3 regions of the Paenibacillus sp. NPDC093718 genome follow, and region 1 is predicted to be linked to each of the others. Evidence: predicted binding sites of a transcription regulator. Region 1 holds the regulator's gene; each other region holds the start of a gene.
The links. The regulator Rex, encoded in region 1, represses fermentation and respiration genes when NADH is low (regulators of the CRP and FNR family bind a similar motif). The targets are predictions, from matches to a motif close to TTGTGAAATATTTCACAA.
Positions count from the first base shown of each region.

Region 2: the regulator Rex is predicted to act here: its motif matches at 3,337-3,354, upstream of nadA (quinolinate synthase NadA).
Region 3: the regulator Rex is predicted to act here: its motif matches at 2,610-2,627, upstream of qoxA (cytochrome aa3 quinol oxidase subunit II).

Region 1 is NZ_JBNNUS010000002.1:852,648-857,837, reverse strand. It holds gene ACQKPA_RS09675 (hypothetical protein) at 1-65, shown strand, start outside; gene dinG (ATP-dependent DNA helicase DinG) at 235-3,111, shown strand; gene ACQKPA_RS09665 (redox-sensing transcriptional repressor Rex) at 3,174-3,839, shown strand; gene ACQKPA_RS09660 (amidohydrolase) at 3,814-5,115, shown strand; gene ACQKPA_RS09655 (DUF5590 domain-containing protein) at 5,147-5,190, shown strand, end outside.
Region 2 is NZ_JBNNUS010000020.1:14,375-19,564, forward strand. It holds gene nadC (carboxylating nicotinate-nucleotide diphosphorylase) at 1-678, opposite strand, end outside; gene nadB (L-aspartate oxidase) at 668-2,284, opposite strand; gene nadA (quinolinate synthase NadA) at 2,323-3,261, opposite strand; gene ftsH (ATP-dependent zinc metalloprotease FtsH) at 3,491-5,190, opposite strand, start outside.
Region 3 is NZ_JBNNUS010000002.1:567,215-572,404, forward strand. It holds gene ACQKPA_RS08325 (ATP-binding cassette domain-containing protein) at 1-374, opposite strand, end outside; gene ACQKPA_RS08330 (response regulator) at 566-1,198, opposite strand; gene ACQKPA_RS08335 (sensor histidine kinase) at 1,195-2,181, opposite strand; gene qoxA (cytochrome aa3 quinol oxidase subunit II) at 2,848-3,852, shown strand; gene qoxB (cytochrome aa3 quinol oxidase subunit I) at 3,916-5,190, shown strand, end outside.

The sequences.
Region 1 (5,190 bases):
TGGAGGTCTGCAAGCAGAATCGCGGTGAGCTCCAGTACGGCAGCCAATTGATCTCTTTGCTGTAGAAATCAAGCCCAAACAAGAAGCGATGCCAGAGCTCATCCTTGAGACTTTGGTATCGCTTTTTGCCGTATGGAGCGGTGGAGGAGAGCGGGGATTTTTTACCCGGAATGTTCAAAACCCGCAACTTCTGGTATGCTGTTAATTAGTCTGGAGGAAAGGGATTTTATCGAAATGAAATTTGCCGTATTGGATTTTGAAACCACGGGCAACCAGTCAGCAGATGAGATCATTCAGGTTGGACTGGCCATCATCGAAGAGGATCGAAGCATCTCCCGCGTATACGGCACCTATGTCAATCCCGGGATTCCGATCCCTCCTTTTATTACCGGTTTGACCGGCATTTCCGACAGTGATGTAGCGGATGCTCCGTCATTGGAAGAAATGATGATGGAACTCGTGCCCATGCTCGACGATGTCGTATTGGTTGGGCATAATGTCGCTTTTGATTTTAACTTTTTGCAAAATGCACTCGATCGCTGCGGTTATTTACCGTTCAGCGGCCGAATTCTAGATACGATGCACTTCTTAAAAATATGTTTTCCCTCGCTGCCTTCTTATCAGCTCGGGATGGTGTCCTCTCATTTCGGCCTGGAGCATGACCGTCCGCATCAGGCGGACAGCGATGCGCTTGCCACAGCCTATGCGCTGCTGAAATGCCTGGAGGAGATTGATGAGCTTCCTCTGCTTACCGTGCAGCGTTTAAGCGACCTGTTTGCCGACGAGGACAGCGATTTGGCCTGGTTCTTTGACGGCATCCGTGCTGACAGGGAGCTCCAGGCTGTACAAGCCGGGGACACCCATACGTACTATCGTCAATTTGCCATGGCAGTTGACGATTGGAACGATATTGCGCCTGTCCGGGATGAGTCGGAGCCTAATCCCTTGGCTGATGTAAGCTTTGAGCAATACATGAATGATGTCCGTGAACGTCTAAAGGAAACGCTGCCTCATTACGAGAGCAGGGATGCCCAGGACATGATGTTTCAGGAAGTGATGCAGGCACTCGATGAGAATAAACATTTATTGATCGAAGCCGGCACGGGAACAGGCAAATCCCTCGGGTATTTGCTGCCGTCGATTTATCAAAGCGTGAAGCAGGAACAGAAGGTTATGGTGAGCACGCATACGATCAACCTTCAAGAACAGCTGCGTGACCGGGATATTCCCCTGCTCACCCAGGTTGTTCCTTTTCCTTTTAAAGCGGCTATTTTCAAAGGAAGAGGCCATTATTTGTGTTTGAGAAAATTTGAACATAAAATAAATAGAAGAGATTTTCATTCCCCGAAGGAAGATGTGATCACCGCGGCGCAGATGCTGGTCTGGCTGACCCAGACGGAGAACGGGGATGATGAGGAGCTGAACCTTGGCGGTCGCGGAGGGGATTTCTGGGAGACCATTTCCAGTGATTCGGATTCCTGCCTGGGCCGTGCCTGCCCATGGTTCCGCAAATGCTATTATCACAGGGCCAAACATGAAGCGGGCATCGCGGATGTTGTCATTACGAATCATTCGAAGCTGTTCACCGACGTGAAAGCGAATCACCAGCTGCTTCCGAGTTATGAGCGTCTCGTCATCGATGAAGCGCATCATTTGGAGGACGTCGCTGGCAAGCACCTTGGCTTGCAGATGAAATATTTTTCGGTTGTCCACACGTTGACCCGTATGTACAAAGACAGCCGCAGCGGTCAGCTTCCGGCTCTTCGCCAGCTGCTGCAAGCATCATCGCATGAAAAGGCTGTCGAGTGGTCTTCCATCATCGATCGGATCTATCCGGACCTGATCACCGCCAAAGAGAACTGGGACAGGCTCAGCGATCAATTGTTCGGACTACTTCCGGAACGCGGAGATGCGACCCCGGGGGATGCCGGTCAATTCTCGCTTCGGTTATCGCCTCTGAAGAAGCCGAAGGATTGGGATTCGCTTGCCGAGCTGGAGCATCAAATTCATCTGACGCTGGGCGATGTCGTACGCAAGGGTGACAAGCTGATCGCCGAAATGAAGGAAGATTTGGACGACTACAGCGCGGACAGTCTGTTGACAGACCTATCGGGTCTGTTTAAGGACCTGGCCGCACACCGTGAGGACCTGAGGTCCTTCATGGCCCTGAATGATGAAGGTACGGTGTACTGGATGGAGGCCAACGGCAACTTCCGCGGCAAATCGCTGCAGCTTTACGCGGTGCCTGTCGACGTCAGCACCCACTTAAAGGAATTGTTTTTTGACAAGAAACAAAGCGTGATCCTGACATCGGCGACCTTGTCTGTGGACAAATCGTTTCAGTTCATGATCGAGAACTTGGGTCTTCAGGAAGCGGCAGATAGCGGCAACCTGAACACAGTTCTGCTGCCGTCCCCGTTTAATTACAGGGAGCAGGCACTCCTTGTTGTGCCGCGCGATTTTCCGAGCGTGAAGGGCTCGGTCGGGGATGCGCTCTTTGTGAATACACTTGTGCAATCATTGGCTGATACGGCAATCGCGACACATGGTCGCATGCTTGTCCTGTTCACCTCGTACCGCATGCTCCGTCAGGTGCATGAGCCCTTGAAGGAGGCGCTGGCATCCAGCGATATTACGGTACTGGGACAAGGGATGGACGGAACCAGCCGAACCAAGTTAATCCGGAGATTCCAGGATAGCAGCGCTTCGGTCCTGCTGGGTACCAGCTCCTTCTGGGAAGGGGTAGATATACCCGGTGAGGCACTCACTTGCCTTGCCATCGTCCGGCTGCCGTTCCAGCCGCCGAACCACCCATTGGTCGAAGCCAAGAGCGAATTGCTGCAGCAGCAGAAGAAGAACCCGTTCATGAAGCTATCGGTCCCGCAAGCGGTCATCCGCTTCAAACAGGGATTTGGTCGATTGGTACGGACCGCGCAGGATAAGGGGATTGTCATCGTCTACGATACTCGGGTCATTGAATCCTATTATGGGAAGTATTTTTTATATTCCTTGCCGGGACCGAAGATGGAGCACATGCCGACAGAGGGAATCGTTCCCCGAATTTCGGAATGGCTGCAGGCAGAGGCAGGCATAGGGAATCAAGCTGAATAAAGTGAAACCATGAACGAGCACAAACAAATGTAGTTATTAACCTATTATTAGGGGGAGCATGCATGAAATCGGAAAAAATTTCGGAAGCCGTGGTCCGCAGATTACCTGTATACTTGCGCTATTTGAATGAGCTTCAGAAAAGGGAGGTCTCCACGGTTTCCTCCCAGGAATTGGGACAGAAACTGGACCTCAATCCTGCTCAAATTCGTAAGGACCTAGCGTATTTCGGTGATTTTGGACGGAAAGGGATCGGATATGACGTATCTTATCTGATCGAGAAAATTCGCCAGATTCTAAAGCTGGACCAGAAGATCAATGTCGCATTGATTGGGGCCGGTAATCTTGGACATGCATTATCGAATTACAATGCATTTCTAAAGGACAATATGAAGATTGTGGCGGTTTTCGATTCGTATTCTCCCAAAGTTGGTATGAAAATTAACAATTTGGTCGTACAGCCGATGGAGGAACTGGAGAAGACGGTTCATGAGTACGGCATTCGTATCGGAATTATCACCGTTCCGGATTTTGAGGCGCAGAATGTAGCGAATCAGCTTATCGCGGCAGGCATCGAGGCTATCCTGAATTTTGCGCCGACCATCCTGAAAGCTCCATCCCATATCCGGATTCATACGGCTGATTTTACTACGGATTTGCAGAGTTTGGCCTATTATTTGGATAACGGCAAGGAGGATGCAGCACATGACGACAACGAAGTGGATGGTTAAAAACGGAACGTTTGCGGTACTAGAGGAAGGAAAATCCGTGTTACGCGGATATATGGTCGTGGAGAATGACCGGATCACCTACCTGGGTGAAGAAGAGCCGACTGTCCAAGAGGGAACAGAAATCATCGACGGAACCCATCTGTTTTTCCTGCCTGGATTGGTGAACACGCACGGTCATGCGGCCATGTCGCTACTTCGCGGGTATGGCGACGATCTGGCACTACAGGTATGGCTTCAGGAAAAGATGTGGCCAATGGAAGCCAAATTCACGGCCGACGATGTATACTGGGGAACCTCACTCTCCGTGCTGGAGATGATCAAAGGCGGAACCACGACATTTGTGGATATGTATGATCATATGGATCAGGTTGCGAAGGTTGTGCAGGACTCCGGAATGCGCGGCGTTCTGACACGCGGTGTCATCGGATTATGTCCGCCTGAGGTGCAGCAGCAGAAGCTGGATGAGGCGGTTGCATTCGCGAAAGACTGGCATGGCAAGGCTGACGGTAGAATTACGACGATGATCTCACCGCATGCACCCTATACGTGCCCGCCGGATTTCATCGAAAAATTCGTGCAGGCGTCACATGATTTGAATCTGCCTTTGCATACGCATATGTCCGAAACGGAAACGGAAGTCGCTCAGAATGTAAATGACTACGGACTTCGGCCTGTTGCGCATCTAGAGAAGCTTGGCATGTTCTCCCGTCCAACGCTGCTTGCGCATGCCGTTCATCTGACCGATGAAGAAATCGAAATTCTGGCCAAACATCAAGTGATGGTTTCGCATAATCCAGGCAGCAATTTGAAGCTTGCCAGCGGCATCGCTCGCGTGCCTGCACTGCTGAAAGCCGGGGTCACCGTGTCTTTGGGTACCGATGGACCTGCCAGCAATAATAATCTGGATATGTTTGAAGAGATGCGGCTGGCCGCACTGATCCATAAAGGAGTGAGCGGGGATCCAACCGCGATTCCAGCATCCGAAGCGCTTCGGATGGGTACAGAATATGGAGCCAAGTCAGCCTTCCTTACGGATATTGGTACGCTTGCGGTAGGTATGAAGGCAGATATGATCGCATTGAACACGGATCAGGCGCACTTCCTTCCGAAGACGGATTACATTTCTCATGCTATCTACTCCGCCAGTGCGAAGGATGTTGAGCATGTATGGGTTGACGGCAAGCAGGTCGTGAAGAATGGCGCGAGTCTTACTCTCGATGAGGAACGTATCCGCCGGGAAGCGCAGCGTGCCTTTGAGCGTCTTACAACCCTCTAGGGAATAATCAAGGGGAGCGAGGAAGACGGATTTGAAGAAAAAAACGAAGTGGATATTGCTGAGTGTATCCGGCGT
Region 2 (5,190 bases), on a different contig from region 1:
CATCATGTCATGACTCATGTTATCCAGCATAATAATATCTGCGCCTGCAGCCAGTGCTTCCTCCACCTGCGCCAAGCTCTCAGTTTCAACTTCGATCGTCATGGTATGTGGAATATGGGCTCTTGCGCGGCTGACCGCTTGCGCGATTCCGCCTGCACCCTTAATATGATTATCCTTAATCATGACGGCATCGTACAGACCGAAACGATGGTTCGCGCCGCCGCCAACCCGAACGGCATATTTCTCGAGCATTCGGTGGCCTGGTGTCGTTTTGCGGGTATCCACCAATCTTGTCGGCAATCCCTCTAGAACATCAACGAAAGAACGTGTTCTTGTTGCAATACCTGACAGACGCTGAAGCAAATTCAAAGCGAGACGCTCGCCTGTCAAAATACGGTGAGTGCTTCCTTCCACTTCGGCGAGAACCGTTCCTTTTTCAACCTCGTCCCCATCTCGAACCAATGCCGTAAACGTCAGCGACGGATCAACCGTTTCGAATACCAGCTCTGCTACCGGCATGCCTGCCACGATTCCTGCCTCCTTGGCATGAATAACACCCTTGGATTCATGACCCGGCTCAATGGTGGTGAGGGTCGTAATGTCCCCCGACCCGATATCCTCCTGCAGCCAAGTCCGTATACTCTGGAGAAGGCCATCGTTGTATCCGTTAAACATCATCGCTTAATTCCTCCGTCATTTCTTGATCCCGTGTATGGACAATGTGTTTCTGCCATACGCTGTCATTCCGCTCCGGGAAATCCTCACGATAGTGGGCTCCCCGGCTTTCTTCACGACCCAGTGCACCCTGAACCACGAGTAGGGATGCTGTGAGCATGTTGGCAAACTCGTATTCCTCACGCTTGGAGAGCACGGATTGGAACAATGGCAGCTGACGGCCGAGCTCTTCCGCTGCTCTTAATAGAGTGTCCCGATTTCTCCGAAGTCCTGCATAACGTACCATCACCTTCTGCAGCTTCAAGCGTTTTTCCACCATCGCTTGGGACGGAGCGTCCTTGCGACCGAGGTGGAATGATACATGAAGCGGATCTCCTGAAGGTTCCGGCAGGCTCTTAATGCGCTCGACAATACGGCTACCGTACACAATCGCCTCCGACAGCGAATTGCTGGCCAGACGGTTCGCACCGTGGACACCGGTAGACGATACCTCCCCGCAAGCAAATAAACGTTTCACGCTGCTCTCGCCGTACAGATTGGTTTTGATGCCCCCCATCATATAATGCGCAGCCGGGGAGACCGGAATCCAATCTGACGATAAATCGAGTCCGTACTGCATGCAGGTTTCATAAATCGTTGGGAATCGATGTCTGACCATTTCCGGCGACTCATGGGTAATATCCAAATAAACAAAGGTAGACCCCGTTGCTTCCATCTCACTGACAATCGCCCGTGCTACAATATCCCGCGGTGCCAGCTCCAGTAAATCATGGTATTTGGGCATGAACCGTTCACCTCGTATATTCCGAAGAACAGCGCCTTCACCTCGAACCGCCTCTGATATTAGGAATCGGGGCGCCCCCGGATAGCTAAGCGCCGTCGGGTGGAATTGTATAAACTCCATATCCCGAATTTCTGCGCCTGCCCGATAAGCCATGGCAACGCCATCGGCTGTGGCAACCTCCGGATTGGTCGTATACCGGTACAATTGACCGGCGCCGCCGGAACACATAACCGTCGCCCGTCCACGAACGAATACCCGTTTTCCATCAGGCATTTGTACCAAAGCGCCATGACATTCTCCCTGCTCGGTAATCAGGTCAATGACAAAATGATCGTCCCACACCTCTATATTGTGAAGCATTTCAACCTGAATGGAAAGGGCACGCACAATTTCATATCCGGTAGCATCTCCGTTGGCATGAAGGATCCGGCGGTGACTGTGCGCGCCTTCTTGGGTCAGCGCGAGCTCTCCATTCTCCACATCAAACATCGTACCGAGCCGAATCAACTCTTGAACGCCAACCGGGCCCTCGTTTACAAGGACATCCACCGCGGCAGACGAACATAGGCCAGCCCCTGCCAAGAGGGTATCCTGCCGATGATAGGCCGGAGAATCATCCTCAGCTGTTACGGCTGCAATTCCTCCCTGCGCATAACGCGTGTTGCTTTCGAGCAGCGATTTCTTCGTAATCAGCAGCACATTCTGAGTCGAACTTGCCATGATCGCCGTATATAAACCCGCAATGCCTGAACCGATCACGATGACGTCCGTCTCAACTACCGGAAGATCGTTCAGCTCAAAATCAATTAAATACTGCGGTATCACGATGCCTCACCTGTCTTTTCACGAAAGAGTAGCGCATGCTACTTAACTTGTAACATGCGCTCTAATGAAGTTCTGGCTTTCTCTGCAACGACCGGCGGCACATAAATTTGCGGCTTCATCGTTTCCAACGCTTTAACCAGCTTTTTGAGGTTATTCACTTTCATATTCGGACACACCAGGAATTTCGTAGCGAAGTGGAACGATTTATCCGGGCTATCCAGTCGAAGCTGATAACCGGTCCCGTCCTCCGTGCCCACGATAAACTCCTTGGCCGATGAATTTTTGCAATACTCCAGAATGGCGGTGGTACTCCCTACAAAATCCCCCATCGCAACAACCTCCGGACGGCATTCCGGATGCACCACAAATTCAGCATGAGGATATTTGGCCTTCATCTCGACGACATCCTTCACCGTCAGCATATCATGCGTGTTGCAGTACCCTTCCCAGATAATGAGCTTCTTGTCGGTATGCTGCTGAACATAATGCCCCAGGTTTTTGTCAGGCACCCATATAATTTCATCCGAATCCACCGACTGAATCACTTTCACGGCATTGGATGAAGTACAGCAGATATCCGTCTCAGCTTTGATCTCGGCCGATGAATTGATGTACGTGACCACTTTGGCATTCGGATGCTGCGCTTTCAGCTTCCGCAGTCCGTCAACGTTGACCATGTCCGCCATAGGACAGCCGGCCCGCTCATCCGGTATAAGAACCGTCTTGCCCGGTGCCAGAATTTTAGCGCTTTCGCCCATAAAATGCACACCGCAAAATACGATAACCTCGGCATCCGTTTGTGCTGCCTTCTGCGCGAGCAGGAAGGAATCCCCCCGGAAATCAGCGACCTCTTGTATTTCATCCCGTTGATAATAATGTGCCAAAATGATTGCGTTACGTTCCTTCTTCAATTGCATTAACCGCTCACGCAGTTCACGGTTCTGTTCTGCCTTACGCTCCAGTGCCAAAGCTTCCATGATCGACCCTCTCCCTTTGTATAGTCCGGCGGTTCGCCGCTGATGACCATGTGACTTTCAGGATGGTTTCCACCTTTGTGAAAGGATGCGCATCCTTATTTAACAACTAATGTACACGTTCATTCTGCCCCCTGTCAATGTGATAGAAAGCACAAAAAGAACCGGAAAACGAATTATCGTTCTCCGGTTCTTCAATTTTATTCGGTATTCGAGCTTTTATCAGCGAATATTACGTTAAGCTGCTGTTACCGTTGTCCGATCCGCCTGGAGGATCCTTGCGCTCGGAATCTTTGCGCTCTGGCCCTGGATCATTCGAATCCATCGGGTTGTTCGGAATTTCTTCCGTGGAAGTCGGCTGCTCGCCGTCTTCTTTCCCTTGGATGCGAACTTTCACGTCGCCAATGTTGTCGATGATCGGTTCACCATTCTCGGAAGAACCTTCTCCTTCACCGTCGCCACTGCCGTTGCCTTCAGCTGATCCGGTCTCAATGAGATTCTTGATTTGCTCAAGCTCCAGCGTTTCCATCTCGAGGAGCGTGTTCGCAATCAGGTGAACCTCTTTAGCATGCTTATTCAGGATCTCTTTACATTTCTCATAGCAATCATTAATGAATCGCTGCATTTCCTGATCGATCTCATAAGCGATTGCATCACTATAGTTCTGCTCGTGTCCGATGTCACGACCCAGGAACACTTGTCCTTGGGATGTGCCGAACTGCATCGGGCCGAGCTTCTCACTCATACCGTATTCCACAATCATGCTGCGGATAATGCCTGTCGCTTGCTGGAAGTCACTGTAGGCTCCGGTCCCGATTTCACCGATGAACAGCTCCTCGGCGACGCGGCCACCAAGCAAACCGGTTACGCGATCGAGCAATTCCTGCTTCGTCACGAGCATCCGATCTTCCTTCGGCATCATAATGACATATCCACCGGCACGACCACGAGGAATAATCGTTACCTTATGCACCGTATCCGCATGTTCGAGGAAGTAACCCACAATGGTGTGACCTGCTTCATGGTAAGCCACGATGCGTTTCTCGCGGTCACTGATCACGCGGCTGCGTTTCTCCGTACCAACGATAACGCGGTCAATCGCCTCATCCACTTCTCGCATGGAAATATCTTTACGGTTGCGGCGAGCCGCAAGCAAGGCAGCCTCATTCAGGAGATTCTCCAGATCGGCGCCTGTAAAACCGGTTGTACGTTTGGCGATGATGTCGAGTTTAACATCCTTCGTCAATGGTTTGTTGCGTGCATGAACCTTCAGTACAGCTTCACGGCCCTTTACATCCGGGCGATCTACGGTAATCTGACGGTCAAAACGTCCCGGACGAAGAAGCGCCGGGTCCAAAATATCCGGGCGGTTGGTCGCAGCCACGATGATAATGCCTTCGTTCGCTCCAAAACCGTCCATTTCAACCAGCAACTGGTTGAGTGTCTGTTCACGCTCGTCATGGCCGCCGCCAAGACCGGCGCCACGCTGACGACCTACAGCATCAATTTCATCGATGAAAATGATACATGGTGCATTCTTCTTCGCGTTCTCGAACAAGTCACGTACACGAGAAGCACCGACACCGACAAACATCTCAACGAAGTCGGAACCGGAAATACTGAAGAACGGCACTCCTGCTTCACCAGCAACGGCACGAGCCAGGAGTGTCTTACCGGTTCCCGGAGGACCGACAAGCAGAACGCCCTTCGGAATGCGAGCGCCAACCGTGTTAAACTTGCGCGGATCCTTCAAGAAGTCAACAACCTCAACAAGCTCCTGCTTCTCTTCATCTGCTCCGGCTACATCTTCAAATGTAATCCGTTTCTTCTCTTCATTATATAAGCGGGCTTTGCTCTTACCAAAGTTCATCACTTTGCCGCCGCCGCCCTGGGCCTGATTAAACAGGAAGAAGAACAGAACAAACATAATGA
Region 3 (5,190 bases), 290 kb from region 1:
CGATCCCGAAGGCCGACCGTCTCAAGCATCTCCTGAATTTTGATCTCCAATTCCTTTCCCTTCAATCCATATACGCGTCCGAAAAATTTAAGGTTTTCATACGAGGTCAATTCCTCATACAAGGCAATTTCCTGAGGCACCACGCCTAATACCGTGCGGATGTCCTGCGGATGCTTGAGCACGCTTTTGCCGTTCAGGCGTACATCGCCGCCCGTCGGTTTCAGCAAGGATGATATCATGGAGATTGTTGTTGATTTCCCGGCGCCGTTCGGACCGATCAATCCGACGGATTCTCCCCGGTCTAGATACAGGCTGACTTCCTCCACAGCAGTCTTGCCCTTAAACGCTTTTCGAAGTTCTACGGTTTCCAGCATCATGTCCCCCCCATTCTCGATATGAAACCTAACCTGCCTTGTTACCCTTCGTTCATATCGTCCTCCACTGCTACAAGTGTATATGCAAAAAGGCAGTGTCATCACTGCCCTCGGTCATTGCTTTGATTCAGAACCATGACTTCAGTCATGTTAGATTTCGAATTTAGAAGTTTATCGTCTTTTCTCGCGAATTAAACCACATTGTGCCGTATAGCATAAATCGCCAGCTGTGTCCGGTCTCTCAGATCAAGTTTGTCCATAATCTGGCTGACGTGATTCTTGATCGTCCCGATCGACAAACCCAGCTCGTCTGCGATTTCGCGGTTGCTGCGCCCTTCCCCTACCAGACGTATGATGGACAGCTCCCGCGGGGTAATCGAAGCATCAACGACGGGTGCTTGCTTCTCTTCCAGCAGTTTGGGGATCACCTTGGCCGCTACATCCTCCTGAAGCGACAATCCACCGCTCAAGCAGCTTCGAATCGAGCGGATCAAAGCCTCCGGCTCCGCCTCCTTCAGCATGTATCCGCTCGCCCCGCTCTTTAGCGCCTCGACCGCATACTGATCGTCATTAAACGTCGTCAGCATCAGCACTTTTGTCTTCGGCCATCGTGAACGTATGATGCGGGCAGCCTCCAATCCGTTCATCTCCGGCATTCGGATATCGAGCACAACGACATCGAAGATATGGTTTTCGCATAAAGCCACAGCCTCTTTACCGTTGCCAGCTTCACCGGCAACCAGCATATCCGAATCGCTTTCGATCATCATCTTCAAACCTTGACGAACCATGGCCTGATCCTCTGCCAATAATATGCGTATCAGCGGACTCCCTCCTCTATCAACTTGGACATGAATAACGTTCCGCGAACGATAAATTGATTGTCGTACTGGGAGATTTGAAGCTCGCCTCCAGCCTCTTCCATTCGCTCTCGCATCGCTTTTAAACCATAGCCCTCCCGGTATGTATCGCGTTTCCGGTGAAACGGATTGCTTACCTCAAAACGGAATATGCCGCCTCCCGGCGCTTCAAAAATGATATGCACTTCTCGCGTACTCCCATGCTTCATCGCATTGGTCATGGCTTCCTGAACCGCGCGGTATACCGCAATGGATTGGATATTGTTTAAAGGTACCGTGAGGGCCCCATGCCGCGCCGTTAGCGTTACGCGCATAAAGCTCTCGGATTCCAACCGCCGGAGAAGTCCTATGATTGCGGGCAATCCGCTGGTCTCCTGCTGCTTCATGGATTTCACCGCGTTCCTGGTCTCCTCCAGACTTTCCTTGGCAAGGGCTTTGAGCCCCTTCAGAACTTCGGCGGCTTCCCCGTCTGCCTGCATCCGGTGCATCTCAAGCTGCATGAGCATTGCCGTTAATTTATGCCCGACGGAGTCATGGATATCGCGACCGACCTGTGCCCGCTCCTCCTGCCTGGCATGCTGCTCATCCGTAATCAGGCGACGCTTCATATTACGATACTCACTGAGCAGCGTTTCATATCGCACTCTTGACTCTTCATTACGGGAGAAGACGGTGCGAAACAAGGCCAGCCCCATCGCGAGCATAACCGAGTATAAAACGAGGAAGAACCACGGAAACTCGGGGTATCCCAACAAACCCGGCAGCATGGCACCTGCAGCCAGAACAAAACCAATGCAGGCAGCATGAACGAACGTGAGCCGATACACGGCTTTTCCCGCCAGGATGGAATAAACCAGCAGAATGTACGGGTTCGTTGCAGTCGTATTAGTCGGCCATAAGGAGATAACGGAAAATACCGACGCTACGAGCAGTGTGACAAATAGCATTGCAGGCCTTGCTCGGTATAATGGCGCCAAAAAAAAGGCCATGAAAAAAATGGCGCTGCTCCCCAATCTCCAAGGCAACTGATCCGGATTAACATGCTGGAGCACAGGGGCGAAGGCGCCCAGCCAGCTCAAAACAAGAAATAAAAACCATATCCAGAACGACCGCACTTGCTCCCCTCTCTTTCCTATCAAGAGTTTCACAATTTCCAGAAAAAAATCTCGTTCCAATTTTTAGTTATATCATATCACATGCCTCATCGGACCTTTGGGTGAAATAAGTAAACTGGAAATAAAAAACCGCTTCGAAATTATTGTGAAATAATATACATAGACCTTTAAACCCTTATCAATACAGGGATTTATTCGGCAGGTTTAGGGGCCGATTGCGGCAAAAAACAGGCCCGGAATTGTGACGAAACTGGTAACTCTCGTGAATATTTGAACAAAGTATGAACTGCCTCAAAACCGCGCCACTACAATGATTTCGCTCACAACCGCACCCTTTTGTAACAAATTGAACACATAAAATTACATACATTGACACGAATGTGGATTTATTTGTTAATTATACAAGTTTATGTGTTTTGCAAAGCCGACCGGAACTTTCTACTATAGATGTGTCAGTAACATTGAATCGAACGAACGTTTCAAGGAAAGGGGTACATCATGAACAAAAGAGGGCCGTTATTTGCAATGTTTTTATGCTTTACCTTGCTCTTATCGGGATGCAGCTCGCTCACGGCATTAGATCCGAAAGGACCGGCTGCCAGAACCCTATCCGATACAATCATATTCTCCATTCTCATGATGGTCGGAATTCTAGCGGTAGTTTACGCGCTCTATATCTACATGCTCACCAAATATCGAGCCAAGAAATCCAACGAAGGTTACGAGCCGCCTCATGAAGAGGGCAACAAATGGCTGGAAATTCTGTGGACTGCCATTCCGATTCTGATCGTTGCCGTGCTCTCGGTCGTAACCGTCAAAACGACGGTGGCCGTCGAGAATGTGCCTGAAGGTTATGAGAACCAAAAACCTCTGGTTATTTACGCTTCCTCCTCGAACTGGAAATGGCACTTCAGCTATCCGGAAGAGGGAATCGAGACTGTCAATTACGTGAACATTCCGACCAATCGTCCGATCGAGTTCAGACTGTATTCATTCGGTCCGATCACAAGCTTCTGGATTCCTCAGCTTCACGGACAGAAGTATGCGATGAGCGACATGATCACCAAGCTGAACATGGTTGCCGACGTACCGGGTTCAATGATGGGACGTAACGCGAACTTCAACGGCGAAGGCTTTGCCCATATGGAGTTCGAAGCTCTTGCCATGACCTCTGCCGAGTACGATGAGTGGGTTAAGGATGTAAAGGACACCGCGCCTGAACTGAAGGAAGATGAGTTCAAGAAGCTTCTGGATACCGCGCATGTCGGTCGGATGACTTTCTCCAATACGCATCTGGAATTCAGTCCGCCGCCATCCGAAGATCATCACCATGGCGGCGATGTTAACGGAAATGAGGAGCATCAGGACCATAAAGACGTCCACCCGGATCCTGCAACAACGGAAGAAACGGAATTTGACAGCGAAACGAACGTGGATCCGAATGAACCGCTGCCGAACTTCCCGGCTGAAGAAAGCCCAAATCATCAACATGAAGGACATTAAATCGGTGAGTGAAACGTTGTTCACCCGATATACTTCATACATCCAGAAAGGAGCTAGGCCTTTATGAAATGGGACGAATTTTTCGTTACCGGTGATCCGTTAATTTACGGCGCCATGGTGAGTATCGTGCTCGTCTCGCTCGCAATCCTCTTCGGTTTGACCTATTACAAGAAGTGGGGATACATGTGGCGGGAATGGCTGACGACCGTGGATCACAAAAGAATTGGTGTCATGTACATCATCTGTGCATTGATCATGCTGTTCCGCGGAGGCGTGGACGCGATCATGATGCGTGCGCAAACCGCCGCACCGGAGATGAAGTTTCTGACCGGTCAGCATTATAATGAAGTATTCACGACTCACGGGGTCATCATGATCCTCTTTATGGCCATGCCGTTTATATTCGGTCTGATGAACGTCATCGTTCCGCTCCAGATCGGTGCCCGTGACGTAGCATTCCCTAAACTGAACGCAATCAGCTTCTGGTTGTTCTTTGCCGGCGCGATGCTGTTCAACATTTCCTTCGTTATCGGAGGTTCGCCGGATGCCGGCTGGTCCGCTTACTTCCCGCTGGCCAGTATCGAATTCAGTCCGACGGTCGGCAACAACTACTACTCTCTGTCGCTTCAAATCTCAGGGATTGGTACGTTGCTGACAGGTCTTAACTTTATCGTAACGATCCTGAAGATGCGTGCTCCGGGCATGACCTTGATGCGCATGCCAATGTTTACGTGGTCTGTACTGATCACTTGTGTCATCATTATCTTTGCTTTCCCTGTACTTACGATTGCGCTCCTGCTTATGATGTTCGACCGCATCTTTGGTTCCCAGTTCTTCACGATGGCGAACGGCGGTATGGATATGCTATGGGCCAACCTGTTCTGGGTATGGGGTCACCCTGAGGTGTATATCGTTATTCTGCCGGCATTCGGTATTTTCAGTGAGATCATCTCGGCCTTCTCCAAAAAGAACTTGTACGGTTATAGCTCCATGGTATTAAGTATGGCGATTATTTCCGGATTGTCCTTCCTGGTATGGGCCCACCATTTCTACACGATGGGTCAAGGGGCCATGGTCAACGGTTTCTTCTCCATCACAACGATGGCGATCGCCGTACCGACCGGGATCAAAATATTCAATTGGCTCTTCACGCTTCGCAAGGGTCGAATCAGCTTTACGACGCCGATGCTCTACTCGCTTGCCTTTATTCCGATCTTCACGATCGGCGGCGTAACCGGCGTCATGCTGGCGATGGCCAGTGCCGACTATCAGTATCACAATACGATGTTCCTGGTTGCCCACTTCCACTATGTGCTCATTCCAGGCGCCGTATTCGCC